2 linked regions of the Saccharopolyspora erythraea genome follow. The protein of the gene in region 1 interacts with the protein of each later gene in a pairwise test. Links are inferred from orthologs where the notes say so. Each region holds a gene or a part of one and is shown on either strand. Other genes may lie near its edges.

Evidence for each region.
Region 2: the proteins of HUO13_RS07190 (region 1) and HUO13_RS19675 interact in binary tests that used the Escherichia coli proteins (3 or more experiments, as listed by UniProt). The link is inferred for Saccharopolyspora erythraea from one-to-one orthologs.

What each region holds. Positions count from the first base shown.
Region 1 is NZ_CP054839.1:1,559,506-1,567,113, reverse strand. What follows is about bases 2,248-4,946. They hold HUO13_RS07190 (PaaI family thioesterase), read right to left. Parts: upstream 3,959-4,946; coding sequence 3,536-3,958; downstream 2,248-3,535. Other genes in these bases: polA (DNA polymerase I), read left to right, coding at 4,051-4,946; HUO13_RS07195 (ANTAR domain-containing response regulator), read left to right, coding at 2,671-3,282; HUO13_RS07200 (amino acid permease), read left to right, coding at 2,248-2,538. Also shown: HUO13_RS07215 (putative T7SS-secreted protein), read left to right, coding at 1-257; HUO13_RS07210 (Imm15 family immunity protein), read left to right, coding at 227-796; more of HUO13_RS07200, read left to right, coding at 1,234-2,247; more of polA, read left to right, coding at 4,947-6,735; HUO13_RS07180 (VOC family protein), read left to right, coding at 6,925-7,356; HUO13_RS07175 (YhgE/Pip domain-containing protein), read right to left, coding at 7,440-7,608. UniProt on the Escherichia coli protein: Required for optimal enterobactin synthesis. Acts as a proofreading enzyme that prevents EntB misacylation by hydrolyzing the thioester bound existing between EntB and wrongly charged molecules.
Region 2 is NZ_CP054839.1:4,390,185-4,397,009, reverse strand. What follows is about bases 1,287-4,285. They hold HUO13_RS19675 (isochorismatase family protein), read right to left. Parts: upstream 3,121-4,285; coding sequence 2,452-3,120; downstream 1,287-2,451. Other genes in these bases: HUO13_RS19670 ((2,3-dihydroxybenzoyl)adenylate synthase), read right to left, coding at 3,117-4,285; HUO13_RS19680 (phosphopantetheine-binding protein), read right to left, coding at 2,180-2,428; HUO13_RS19685 (beta-N-acetylhexosaminidase), read left to right, coding at 1,287-2,118. Also shown: HUO13_RS19690 (EamA family transporter), read left to right, coding at 1-391; more of HUO13_RS19685, read left to right, coding at 520-1,286; more of HUO13_RS19670, read right to left, coding at 4,286-4,769; isochorismate synthase DhbC, read right to left, coding at 4,782-6,047; HUO13_RS19660 (2,3-dihydro-2,3-dihydroxybenzoate dehydrogenase), read right to left, coding at 6,090-6,825. UniProt on the Escherichia coli protein: Involved in the biosynthesis of the siderophore enterobactin (enterochelin), which is a macrocyclic trimeric lactone of N-(2,3-dihydroxybenzoyl)-serine.

The sequences.
Region 1 (7,608 bases):
GGAGTCCTGAGGAGCTCAACAAACTCGCACGACAGGCGGAGAAACTGATTCGAACCAGAAAGGCCCCAGCCTTCGTTCTTCGCGAGATCGGTAGGATCGACCGCCCGGTGGACAGTGTCACCGACAGCAAGTGGCATGCGCAAAGACCAGCTCAAGGTGACCCCGCGGTGAATCAGGATGGGACCTTCCGGCACGGCGACCCGCAGTTCTCCAGGAGGACACTGAAATGGCTTCGCCAGTACGGGTGGGATGTATGATACGAGACATTCAGTTCAAAGCAGAGTTTAAGCGGCTTGTCGAGCAGGAGTATCTAGCTGACCTCGATGGCTTGATGATCGTGGATGACTACTTCGAAGAGATGCCGCTGTGGTCGAGGATCGACCGGATCGACTTCCTTGGCTCACTGCCGGTCGCAGAGAAGAATCGTACTCTAATCCGAGCTGCAGTATGGTACCTAGAGATCATCCTCGAACACGCCCGGCAGTACTACGCGGGGCGAGAGTTCGACTTCTACGGCATGGTTTCCGTTTTCGACGAGCAAGAGTTCGAAGACGGAGAGATCCTGCCTATCAGCTTTTGGCTCTCCAACCCTAGTCGCGGTGTGTATGATCAATTGGAGTCCTCGCCGCCGAGGAGCGGCTTCGCCAGATTCGTCGCCGAGTGTCTCGATCACGACCCCGACTACCAGCTCAACGAGACCTACGCGAGCTATCTTCCCGGCGTCGATCGCGTGCTCATCCAGCGCGCTGACATGACCGGAACGCCGGACAGGGCGGGGCCGCCGCGCAAGGCGTGACGGTGCCATGGCGTTGACCTGCGGTGATGAGTGCCCCCGGTGCGATTCGAACGCACACTGGACGGATTTTGAGTCCGCTGCCTCTGCCGTTGGGCTACGGGGGCCTACCTGGTCCGAGCATACGCGAGGGTTGATCAACCGGTGCGGGGAGGGTGTCCGCGGCCTGGGCGGCGCGGTGTCGGGTATGCCCTGGTTCGGGACTCTGGTGCGGAGATCGTCGCGGGGTTAGGTTCGCAGCCTTCTGTCGGGATTGGATCTACCTTTCGGGGGCTGGGATGGTCGATGGCGCAGGCAGTGGGCGACCGGGGGACGAAGGCTCCGCCGCTGGGGCGGCGGACCCGGCAGGGGAGGCGCCCGGGGCGCGGTCATCAGGGGGAGCGGCCGTAGAAGCCGACGACTCCGGGCTGCGGCGGAGTCTGAAGAGCCGGCACCTGCAGATGATCGCGCTGGGCGGGATCATCGGGGCGAGCCTGTTCATCGGCAGCGGGGCGGTCATCGAGACCGTCGGGCCCGCGGCGGTGCTCTCCTACGCGCTCGGCGGCGCGATCGTCGTCCTCGTCATGCGGATGCTGGGGGAGATGGCCACCGCCGCGCCCGCGCTGGGGTCGTTCATGGAGTACGCCAGGGCATCGCTGGGCAACTGGGCGGGCTTCACCGTCGGCTGGTTGTACTGGTACTTCTGGGTCGGCGTGGTGGCGTTCGAGGCGGTCGCCGGCGCGAAGCTGCTCCAGCCGCTGCTGCCGTCGGTGCCGCAGTGGGTGTTCTCGCTGCTGCTGATGGTGCTGCTGACCGGTACGAACCTGGTGTCGGTGCGCTCGTTCGGCGAGACGGAGTTCTGGCTGGCCTCGGTCAAGGTCGTCACGATCGTGGTGTTCCTGGCGCTGGGCTCGTTGTTCGTGCTCGGGTTGTGGCCCGGCGCGGAGTTCTCGGTCGGCAACATCGCCCTGGACGGCTTCTTCGCCACCGGTGGCTTCTCCGTGGTGCACGGCGTGGTGATCGTGATCTTCTCCTACTTCGGCACCGAGATCGTGACGATCGTCTCCGCCGAGTCCGACGAACCCGAGCGCGCCGTCGCCAAGGCCACCAGGGCGGTGGTGTGGCGGGTGCTGCTGTTCTACGTCGGGTCGGTGGCGCTGCTGATCATGATCACGCCGTGGGGCGACATCCCGTCCGAGACGAGCCCCTTCGCCGCCGCCTTCGCCCGCTTCGGCATCCCCGCCGCCGGGACCGTGGTCAACGTCGTGGTGTTCACCGCCGTGCTGTCGGTGCTCAACTCCGGTCTCTACACGGCGTCGCGCATGCTGTTCGCCCTGCGCAGGCACGGCTTCGCCCCGCGCTGGATCCAGGACGTCAACGCGCGCGGCGTGCCGTGGAAGGCGATCGTGCTGTCGACGCTCGTGGGATACGTGGCGGTGGCCATGAGCTACGTCGCGCCGGACACGATCTTCTACTTCATCATCAACTCCGCGGGCGCGGTGGCGCTGTTCGTCTACGCCATCATCGCGATGTCGCAGCTGCGGATGCGCCGTCGCCTGGAGCGGGAGGCACCGGAGTTGCTGAAGTTGCGGATGTGGCTGTTCCCATACCTCACCTGGGCGACGCTGGCGCTGATCGCCGCCGTGGTGCTGACGATGGGCTTCATCGGAGAGACCCGCTCCCAGCTCGGGCTGAGCCTGGTCAGCCTGGCCGCCATCCTGCTCGTCTACGTCGCGTTCGTGCGCCGTAGGACCGCTGTTTCCTGATCTTCACCTATTGGAAACCGATGTCGGAAGGCTCACCCCTCCTGCACGGCTCGCCCCGGTGGCAGGGCGGGTAGGCTGCACTTTCCGGTGCGACCGCACCGGGCGGACCCTAGATTGATCCAGGAGGATCCGGTGACAACGCCGGCTGCCGAGGACCCACGCGAGGCCAAGCCCGTCGAACGGCGCGTACTCGTGGCCGAGGACGAGGCGTTGATCAGGCTCGACCTGGTCGAGATGCTTCGCGAGGAGGGCTACCAGGTCGTGGGCGAGGCCGCCGACGGCCAGGAGGCCGTCCGGCTCGCTGACGAGCTGCGCCCCGATCTGGTGATCCTGGACATCAAGATGCCGAAGATGGACGGCATCGAGGCGGCGTCCAACATCGCGGGCGAGCGGATCGCCCCGGTGGTCATCCTTACCGCGTTCAGCCAGCGCGACCTGGTCGAGCGGGCGCGCGACGCCGGGGCGATGGCGTACCTGGTCAAGCCGTTCGCCAAGCGCGACCTGGTGCCCGCGATCGAGCTGGCGGTGTCCCGGTTCACCGAGGTCCAGGCCCTGGAGGCCGAGGTCGCCGACCTGAACGAGCGCCTCGAGGCGCGCAAGACCATCGAGCGGGCCAAGGGCCTGCTGATGAGCAAGCACAGCCTTTCCGAGCCGGAGTCGTTCCGCTGGTTGCAGCGCACCGCGATGGACCGCCGGACGACGATGAAGGCCGTGGCGCAGGCGGTGCTCGACAACCTGTCCTGAGGGGCAGGGGCGAACGGGTCCTGACGGCGACTCGACGACATGCCTTGAGGGCGGAACCCCGGCGGCGCCTGGAGGGCAGGGCTCCCGACGGCGGATCTGGCGACGCACCTCGACCGACACCGGATCGCTGACGGCGGAACTCGCGACGATCCTGCGCGGACGGCGGCGGCCCTGAAGGCGCACTCCGACGGCCGCCCCCCTGACGCAAACAGCGGCCGGGCAGCCCCGAGGCGCCCGGCCGCCGTCCGGCGGCTCAGCTATCCGCGGGCCGGTCCCGCAGCACGCAGGTGAGGCGGGCCGTGCAGGTGCGGCGCCCCTCCTCATCGGTGATCACGATCTCGTAGGTGGCGGTGCCGCGCCCCTGGTGCACGGGCGTCGCGACGCCGGTGACGATGCCCTCGGTCGCCGACCGGTGGTGCGTGCACGACAGCTCCAGGCCGACGGCGATCCGCTCCGGTCCGGCGTGGATTGCGGCGGCGACCGAGCCGATCGTCTCGGCGAGCACCGCGTTGGCGCCGCCGTGCAGGAGCCCGTAGGGCTGGCGGTTGCCCTTCACCGGCAGCGTCCCGACCACCCGATCGGGGCCGTGTTCGGTGATCTCCATGCCCATCCGGTCGACGAGCTGCTCGTCGGCGGCGAGGATGTTCCGCACCAAGTCGTCGTTCGCGCTGTTCACGGGGCTGTTCCCATCGGTCGCAGTCACCGTCGTCCGCTCCTTCGCCTCCACGTACCCCCTGTCAGGGGTTCAGCCTAGACTCGCCTGCCGTGATGGATTCCGAAGACCGCCGCCTGCTGCTGATCGACGGCCACTCGATGGCCTACCGCGCCTTCTACGCCCTGCCGAAGGAGAAGTTCCAGACCGGCACGGGCCAGCACACCAACGCGGTCTACGGGTTCACGTCCATGCTGATCAACCTGCTCCGCGACGAGCAGCCGACGCACCTCGCGGTCGCCTTCGACGTCTCGCGCAAGACCTTCCGGTCCGAGACGTTCTCCGACTACAAGGCCACCCGCGGCTCCACGCCCGACGAGTTCAAGGGCCAGGTCAGCCTGATCCAGGACGTGCTGGCCGCGCTGAGCATCCCGACCCTGAGCAAGGACCACTACGAGGCCGACGACGTCATCGCCACGCTGACCACGCAGGCCACCGGCGAGGGCTTCAAGGTCTCCATCTGCACCGGCGACCGCGACGCGCTCCAGCTGGTCACCGACGCGGTCACCGTTCTCTACCCGACCAAGGGCGTTTCGGAACTGACCCGGTTCACCCCGCAGGTTGTGACCGACAAGTACGGCCTCTCGCCCGAGCAGTACCCCGACTTCGCCGCGCTGCGCGGCGACCCGTCGGACAACCTGCCCAAGATCCCCGGCGTGGGGGAGAAGACCGTCAGCAAGTGGATCCAGCAGTTCGGCTCGCTGGCCGGGCTGGTCGACCGCGTCGACGAGGTCAAGGGCAAGGCGGGCGACGCGCTGCGCGCGAACCTGTCGGCGGTGCTGCTCAACCGCCAGCTCACCGAGCTGGTCAGGGACGTGCAGCTCGAGCTGGCCCCCGCCGAGCTGGCGGTGCGCCAGTGGGACCGCGACGCCGTCCACCAGCTCTTCGACGACCTGGAGTTCCGGGTGCTGCGGGAGCGGCTGTTCTCGACGCTGTCGGCCGCCGAGCCGGAGGTCGAGGAGGGCTTCGAAGTCAGCGGCGGCGTCCTCGACCCCGGCGCGGTGGCCGCCTGGCTGGACGAGCACGCCCGCGACGGCCGCAGGGTCGGTATGTCCTTCACCTGCACCTGGTCGCGCGGCAGCGGCGACCTGGACGGCCTGGCGCTGGTCACCGCCGACGGCGCGGGTGCCTTCGTCGACGCCCGCACGCTGACCGACGACGACGAGCGCGCCCTGTCGGCCTGGCTGTCCGACGCGGCCTTCCCCAAGGCCGCCCACGACGTCAAGGGACCGCTGCACGCCGTCCGCGACCGTGGGTGGACGCTGGCGGGCCTGAGCAGCGACACGGCGCTGGCGGCCTACCTGGTGCGCCCGGGGCAGCGCTCCTTCGACCTGCCCGACCTGGTGGTGCGCTACCTGCAGCGGGAGCTGCGGGCCGAGCAGGGCGAGGACGACGGCCAGCTCTCGCTGCTGGAGGACGAGGAGCAGACCAAGGCCAGCGCCGCGGCCTCGGAGCTGGTGCGCGCCCGCGCGGTCGCCGAGCTGGCCGACACCCTCGACGCCGAGCTGGCCCGCATCGACAGCACCCGGCTGCTGACCGAGCTGGAGCTGCCGCTGCTGCAGGTGCTGTCGGAGCTGGAGGCCGCCGGAATCGCCGTCGACGCCGACCAGCTCGCCGGGCTCGGCGCGCACTTCGCGGCGCGCGTCAAGCAGGCCGCCCAGGACGCCTACGGCGTCATCGGCAAGGAGATCAACCTCGGTTCGCCGAAGCAGCTGCAGGTGGTGCTCTTCGACGAGCTGGGCATGCCCAAGACCAAGCGCACCAAGACCGGCTACACCACCGACGCCGAGGCGCTGCAGAGCCTGTACGAGAAGACCGAGCACCCGTTCCTGCAGCACATGCTCGAGCACCGCGACGCCACCCGGCTCAAGACCACTGTGGACGGACTGGTCAAGTCGATCGCCGACGACGGCCGCATCCACACCACGCTGAACCAGACCATCGCCGCCACCGGCAGGCTGTCCTCGACCGAGCCGAACCTGCAGAACATCCCGATCCGCACCGAGGAGGGCCGCCGGATCCGGGAGGTCTTCGTCGTCGGCGAGGGCTACTCCGAGCTGATGACGGCTGACTACAGCCAGATCGAGATGCGCATCATGGCGCACCTGTCCGGTGACGAAGGGCTCATCGAGGCTTTCCGCACCGGTGAGGATCTGCACAACTACGTCGCCTCCCGGGCTTTCGGGGTGCCGATCGACGAGGTCGGCCACGAGCTGCGCAGGCGGGTCAAGGCGATGTCCTACGGCCTGGCCTACGGCCTGTCCGCCTTCGGGCTGGCCCAGCAGCTGCGGATCTCCACCGAGGACGCCCGCGAGCAGATGGAGGCTTACTTCGCCCGCTTCGGCTCGGTCCGCGACTACCTGCGCGACGTCGTCGACCAGGCGCGCAAGGACGGCTACACCTCGACCATCCTGGGCAGGCGCCGCTACCTGCCCGACCTGACCAGCGACAACCGGCAGCGGCGCGAGATGGCCGAGCGGATGGCGCTCAACGCGCCGATCCAGGGCAGCGCGGCCGACATCATCAAGGTCGCGATGCTGGACGTGCACGAAGCGCTGCGGCCGCTGCGGTCGCGGATGCTGCTGCAGGTGCACGACGAGCTGATCATCGAGGTCGCCGACGGCGAGCGCGAGGAGGTCGAGCGGCTCGTGCGGGAGCGCATGGGCGCCGCCTACGCGCTGGACGTGCCGCTGGAGGTCTCGGTGGGCGTCGGCGGGTCGTGGGACGCCGCGGCGCACTGAGCGCCGCGAACGACTGTCCGCTGTCGACTCGTGACGCAATGTTGCGTCCTGGTCACGAAATCGCCGTTGCGGAGCGCCGGATCGGCGGCATCCCCTTGGATGGTCGCGCACCGGCGGACCGCGCTAGAGCGCGGTTTGCCGGTCCCGATAGCCTTCGTACTTCGCGAACCGTCCCCATACAGGAGCAGCATGATCAGCATCGACAGAGTGGACCACCTGGTCCTCACCGTGGCCGATGTCGATCGGGCAGTGGATTTCTACGAGCGGATTCTGGGCATGCGCGCGGTGACCTTCGCCGGTGACCGGCGCGCGGTGAGCTTCGGCCGGCAGACGATCAAGCTGCACGCGGCGAGCGAGCTGGTGGAGCCCACGGCTACGCACCCGGTGCCCGGTTCGGCCAACCTGTGCTTCGTCACGAGCAGCGCCATCAGCGAGGTGCAGGACCAGCTGCGGGCCTGCGACGTCCGCATCGAGGAGGGCCCGGTCAGCCGGATCGGCGCGCTCGGCCCGATCACCTCGCTGTACCTGCGGGACCCGGACGGCAACCTCATCGAGATCGCCCGCTACGACGAGCCCGTCGACGAGCCGGCAGCCGAACCCGCCGGGGAGCCCGCGCTGTAACGAGCGCAGGTCGGCGTCGAACGCGCGAAGGGGTGGGCGAATCCGATCCGCCCACCCCTTGGTGCTGTTTGGAGAAAACGCCTTTACAGCGACAGCTCCGGCTTGAGCCGTGCCGGGGTCCAGACCCGCTGTCGCCATGCGGCGATGGTGCTCAGCAGCAACCCCGCGATCAGGTAGCACAGCAGCACGCCCGCTGCGTTCGTCGCAGCGGCCATGCCGGGCCCGCCGTAGAGCAGGTGCCGCAGGCCGCTG
Region 2 (6,825 bases), 2.8 Mb from region 1 along the record:
GGGCATGGGCGGCTACCTGCTGCTGAGCAGACGGGCTGGGGAACTCGCCGCTGACGGCGCCCCGCTGGCGCTGGCGGTGACCTGGGCCGCCGTGCTCGCGCTGCCGTTCGGAATCGCCGAGTCCGGGACGGCGCTGCTCTCGACCGCCGCCCTGCTGCCGGGCCTCGGCGTCGCGCTGCTGTCGGCGGTCGTGCCCTACTCGCTGGAACTGGTGGCCCTGCGCCGGCTCACGCCGCGCGTCGTCGGCGTACTTCAGAGCCTCGAACCCGCCGTCGGCGCGGCGGCGGGCCTCCTGCTGCTGTCGGAGGTGCTCGCGGACCGGCAGATCGCCGGATTGTGCTGCGTGACGTTGGCTTCGGCGGGCGCGGTGCTCACCCGCGAGCGCGGCTGACGAGCGCGCGGCAGCAGGGCCGAGCCCGGGTGGGCGCGGTGTCCGGTACGTCCGTTCGGACGCTTCTATCGCTCCGATTTTGGTCTATACCTTTGTGGTCAGCTGTCCCCGACCCGAGCGGTGAGACCATGAAACGATCATCGCAGCACCTGCCGACGCGCCGTGCGACGTCGGTGGCGGCGCTGCTCACCGGCGCACTGCTGACCGGCGGTCTGCTGACCGCGCCGGTCGCGGGTGGCGTCCAGGCCCAGGACTCCCGGATGCACCAGGTGATCCCCGCCCCGGCACACGTCGGGGCCGATCCCGACGTCGAGTTCACGCTCGGCGAGAACGCCCGGATCAGCGCCGAAGGCGAGGCCAAGGCCGTCGGCGACCAACTCGGCGAGATCCTGCGCCCCTCGACCGGGTTCGAGCTTCCGGTCGACGGCGCAGACCCGCGCCCCGGCGACATCGCCCTCGAGATCGAGCGCTCGGACGACCTCGGACCCGAGGGCTACCGGTTGGCGGTGACCGGGGAGAACGTGCGGATCGAGGCAGGCACCCCCGCGGGCCTGTTCAACGGTGTGCAGACGCTGCGGCAGCTGCTGCCCGCCTCGGTCGAGAGCGATCAGGTGCAGCAGGGGCCGTGGACGGTGCCCGGCGGTGAGATCACCGACCAGCCGCGCTTCGGCCACCGCGCGGCGATGCTGGACGTCGCCCGGCACTTCTTCGACGTCGAGCAGGTCAAGCGCTACATCGACCAGATCTCGATGTACAAGGTCAACCGCCTGCACCTGCACCTGAGCGACGACCAGGGCTGGCGGATCCAGATCAAGAGCTGGCCGCGGCTGGCCACCTACGGCGGCAGCACCGAGGTCGGTGGCGGTCCGGGCGGCTACTACACGCAGCAGGACTACACCGACATCGTCGACTACGCCGCCGAGCGCCACATCACGGTGGTCCCCGAGATCGACCTGCCCGGCCACACCAACGCCGCGCTGGCCTCCTACGCCGAGCTGAACTGCGACGGGGTCGCTCCGCCGCTCTACACCGGCATCGAGGTCGGCTTCAGCTCGCTGTGCGTGCCGAAGGAGATCACCTACAAGTTCGTCGACGACGTGCTGCGTGAGCTGTCGGCCATCACCCCCGGCCCGTACCTGCACATCGGCGGCGACGAGGCGCACTCGACGTCCGAAGAGGACTACAAGACGTTCATGGGCCGGGTCCTGCCGATGGTCGAGAAGTACGGCAAGACCGCGGTCGGCTGGCACGAGTACGCCAAGGCCGAGCCGAAGGCGGGTTCGGTGCTGCAGTACTGGGGCACCACCGACTCCGACCCGCTGCTGGCTCCGGCCGTCGCCCGGGGCAACAAGGTCCTGCTCTCGCCGGCGAACAAGTCCTACCTGGACATGAAGTACGACGCCAACACCGAGCTGGGGCTGAGCTGGGCCGGCTACATCGAGGTGGGCACCGCCTACGGCTGGAACCCCGGCCAGTACCTGCAGGGCGTGCCGGAGGACGCCGTGCTCGGCGTGGAGGCTCCACTGTGGAGCGAGACGCTGGAGAACTCCGACCACATCGAGTTCATGGCGTTCCCGAGGCTGCCGGCGATCGCCGAGCTGGGCTGGTCGCCCGCGGCCGCCCACGACTGGGAGTCGTTCCGGCAGCGGCTGGCCGCGCACGGCCCCCGGCTGACCGCGCGCGGGATCGACTTCTACCGGTCCCCGCAGGTGCCCTGGTCGAAGTGACCTGACGGCGGCACGAGCGGTCCGGTGCGTGTTCCGCGCACCGGACCGCTCGCTGCCGCCACTACTGCCCGCCGGGCAGCTTCGGCTCCAGCACCGCCCACCACTCGGCCAGCGTCGGCCGTTCGGCGAGGTCGGCGAAGGTCACCTGCACGCCGAGCCTGCGCCAGCGCTCCACCAGGCTCATGATCCGCACCGAGTCCAGACCCCAGTCGAGGAGGCTCTCGTCGTCGGTCAGTTCGGCGGGGTCCTCGAACAGCAGCTCCGCGACCTCGGCGCGCACCGCGTCGAGGGTCAGCACCGCCTCTGACATCCCTCTCCCCTTCCCCTGCTCGCTCATGCCACGGCGCTCTCGCCCGCCGACAGCGCTTCGGCGACCTGCCTGCTCGACTGCACCACCGCGCACCGCTTCGCGGCGTAGGACAGCGCCATCCGGTGCTCCTCGGCGGAGAAGTCGGCGACCGCGTCGGCGACCAGGAACGCCTGCACCTCCTGCTGGAACGCCTCGGCGGCGGTCATCAGGCAGCCGATGTGGGCGTAGATGCCGGTGATCACCAGCTGGTCGCGACCCCAGCCGCGCAGCATCTCCCGCAGTTCGGTGCGCTGGAACGCGCTGTAGCGCCACTTCCTGATCATCACGTCGCCGGGCGCGGGCGCCAGCTCGTCGATGATCGCCTCCTGCGCCGCGTCGGCGACCCCGGGTCCCCACCATTCCAGTTGCAGGCCGCGCTGCTCGGGCGTCTGGCCGCTGGGCTGCGCGCAGTAGACCACCGGCACGCCCGCGGCGTGCGCGCTCGCCCGCAGGGCGCGGATGTTGGACACGGCCTCGGTCAGCGGTTCCCGGCCCGGGGTGAAGGCGTTGACGAAGTGCCGCTCCATGTCGTGCACCAGCAGCACCGCCCGGTCGGCGGCGGGCCGCCAGTCCACCCGGTTGGCCGGGAGCTCTTCCTGTCGTGGCACCGAATACGGTGCGATCGCCGGCAGCGCCACCGCTTCCCCGTTCATCGTCCTGCTTCCTCGCCCAGCTCCGGCACCAGCTCGCGGCTGATGACCTCCCGGAGGTCGCGCTTGCTGACCTTGCCCACCCCGGTCCGCGGGAACCGCTCGAGGAACTCCACCCGGTCCGGCACCTTGTACCCGGCGAGCCCGCGCTCCCGCACGAACCGGATGAGCTCGCGGGCCTTCGGCGGCGTGCCGCGCGGGACCACGAAGGCGCACGTGCGCTCGCCCAGGTAGTCGTCCGGCATCGACACCACCGCCGCGTCGTGCACCGCCGGGTGGGCGAGCAGGTGGTTCTCGACCTCCTCGGCGGCCACCTTCTCGCCACCGCGGTTGATCTGATCCTTGGCCCTGCCCTCGACCACGACGTTGCCCTCCGCAGTCACCCGGACGACGTCGCCGGTGCGGTAGAAGCCGTCCGGGGTGAACGCCTTGGCGTTGTGCTCGTCGGCCTTGTAGTAGCCGCGGATCGTGTAGGGGCCGCGCGTGAGCAGGTGACCGGTCTGCCCCGTGGCGACCGGCCGGTCGTCGTCGTCCACCACCAGCACCTCGTCGTCGGGGGAGATCGGCCTGCCCTGCGTGGTGAGCACGACCTCCTCCGGATCGTCGAGCCGGGTGTAGTTCACCAGCCCCTCGGCCATGCCGAACACCTGCTGGAGGGTGGCTCCCAGGACGGGCCTTACCCGGCGCGCGACCTCCTCGCTGCACTTGGCGCCGCCGACCTGGAGCACCCGCAGGCTCGACAGGTCGTGCTCGCTTCCGACCGCGGCGTCCAGCCAGACCAGCGCAAGCGGCGGGACCGCGGCGACCATGGTGACGCGTTCGCGCTCCACGAGCGGGAAGACCTCGTCCGGGCTCGGCCTGCGCGCCAGCACGACGCGGCCCCCGGCGTGCAGGACGCCGAACGTGCCGGGCGAGCTCATCGGGAAGTTGTGCGCGATCGGCAGCGCGCCGAGGTAGACGGTGTCCTCGGTGACCCCGCAGATGTCGTTGCTGGCGCGGAAGGAGTAGATGTAGTCGTCGTGCGTGCGCGGGATCAGCTTGGGCACGCCGGTGCTCCCGCCGGAGAGCTGGAGGAAGGCGATGTCGCCGGGGCGCGGGCCCGGGTCACCGGCCGGTTCGCCGTCGACCTGCGCCAGCGCGGTGAAACCGGAGTCGCCCGGATCCCCCGCGATGAGGACGTGGCGCAGTCCCGGCGTCCGCCGCGCGACCTCGGCGGCCAGCACCCGGTGGTCGAATCCCGCCTCGACGTCGGTCGTGATGTAGGCGACCGCCTCGCTGAACTCGCAGAAGTAGCCGATCTCGGTCAGCCGGTGCGAGGGCAGCGCGAAGACCGGGACGGCCCCGATGCGGAACAGCGCGAAGCAGACGTCGAAGAACTCGGCGATGTTGGGCAGCTGCACCACGACGCGGTCGCGGGCGGTGATGCCGAGCCGGCGCAGGCCGGCGGCCAGGCGGTCGGCGCGCTCGTCGAGCTCGCCGTAGGTGGTCCCGCGGTCGCCGTCGACGATCGCGACCCGGTCCGGATGGGCGTTCGCGCGGTCCCGCAGCATCCGGCCGAAGGTCTCACCGCGCCAGTGGCCCGCCGCCCGGTAGCGTTCGGCGAACTCGGCGGGCCAGGTCGGACACCCCGGCAGGATGTCGTTGTCAGTCAAGGTGATCCTTCCTCACAGGGCGTGGTCCAGGCCCATGGCGGTCAGCGCGGTACGGAACTTCGCCGAGGTCTCGGCCAACTCGTCGGCGGGTTCGGAACCTGCCACGACGCCCGCCCCGGCGTACAGGCGCAGCGAGTCGTCCTCGACCTCGGCGCAGCGGATCGCGACGACCCATTCGCCGTCGCCCGCCGCGTCGCACCAGCCCACCACGCCCGCGTAGTAGCCGCGGTCGAACGGCTCGTTCTCGGTGATGGCCCGGCCCGCCTGCGCCGTCGGGGTCCCGCACACCGCCGGAGTCGGGTGCAGCGCGACGGCCAGGTCCAGCGACGAGGTGTCCGGGTCGCGCAGCTCGCCGGTGATCTCGGTGGCCAGGTGCCACATCGCGGCGGTCGCGACCACCGAGGGCCTGCGGGGAACCCGCAGCGTGGTGCACAGCGGCCGCAGCGCGTCGGCGACGGCCTCGACGACCGCCGCGTGCTCGCGGAGGTCCTTCTCCGAGCCCTCCAGCTCCTCGGCGCGGCGCCGGTCCTCCAGCGGGTCCGCGCTGCGCGGTCTGGACCCGGCCATCGGGTTGGACCGGACGCTGACCCCGCGGCGCGAGACCAGCAGTTCCGGGCTCGCGCCCGCGAAGGTGCGGCGCAGCTCCGGATGCGGACCGAAGGAGTCGCGGGTGCCGTCCTCGCCCCTCGCGGGCAGGTCCACGGCGAAGGTGTAGCCGCCGGGATCCTTGAGCGCGAGGTTGCGCAGCAGCCTCCGCACGTCGATCGGCTCGTCTGCGGAGAGCTCCAGCGAGCGGGCCAGGACGACCTTGCTCAGCTCGCCTTCCCGCATCCGCCGCAGGACCCGCGCGACACCGCGCTCGTACTCCTCCGGCGCGGGCACCTGCCGCATCCGGCAGGACAGCGGCCTCGGCGCGCACGCGCCGGGCACCATCACGTTCAGCGGCGCGGCGCGGACCACCTCCCTGGGCAGCACCAGGTGCGCCGGGAGGTTCTCGCCGAACGGCACCGCGCCGACGACCAGCGGGTTGCGGCGTCCGAAGTCGCGCGCACCGGTCAGGAACTGCGCCACCCGGCCGGAGAGCCCGCTGCGCCCGCACTCGATCTTGGGCACGGTGGCGTCGACGCCGCGCGCCAGCATCGTCGCCCGCGCCGAGGAGAAGAAGAACGACGAGCCGGGCTCGTAGGCCTCCAGCAGCCGCGTGGCGTCGTCGGCGGCGAGCAGCTTTCCGATCTCGTCGAGATCCCCGGGAGTGTCGATATCACTGTCGATGGTCATGTGAACCTTTCCGTGCACCGGTCGCGGTGCTGGGCGAGCAGGTCAGGCGCGCAGCGTCGCGCCACCGTCCACGTACAGGTCGTGCATGGTGATGTGCCCGGCCCGGTCGGAGGCCAGGAAGACCACGGCGTCGGCGACGTCCTCGGGCGTGGCGATCTTGCGCAGCGGGATGCCGACCTTGAACGTCTCCGGCGACCCCTGGATCACCTGCCGTGCGTCGCCCTCGCCGGCCAGCAGCGCGCGCAGCATGTCGGTGTCGGTCGAGCCGGGGGACACCACGTTGCAGCGGATGCCGTGCTCTGCCAGCTCCAGGCCCAGGGACTTGGTGAACAGCGTCGCCGCCGCCTTGGAGGCCGCGTAGGCGGCCATGCCGTGGCGAGGTACGCCCGCGGCGTTGGATCCGACCGTCACGACGCAGCCGCGCTCGCGCGGGACCATCCGCCGGGTGACCTCGCGGCAGAGGTGGAAAACGCCGTCGGTGTTCACCGCGAAGGTGCGGTGCCAGTCCTCGTCGGCGAGCTCGTGGACCGTGCCCGGGTGCAGCACGCCCGCGACGTTGGCGAGGATGTCGATGGGCCCGAGGTCGCGCTCGACCCGGTCGACGACGCCGGCCACGGACGCGGCGTCGGCGACGTCGGCCACGTACGGCTCGGCCTTGCCGCCCTGCTCGGCCAGGCGCGCCGCGACCGCGGTCACCTCGCCGGCGTCGACGTCCACGGCGGCGATGACGGCCCCGAGGCCGGACAGGGCGGTGGCCACCGCGGCGCCGATCCCCCGC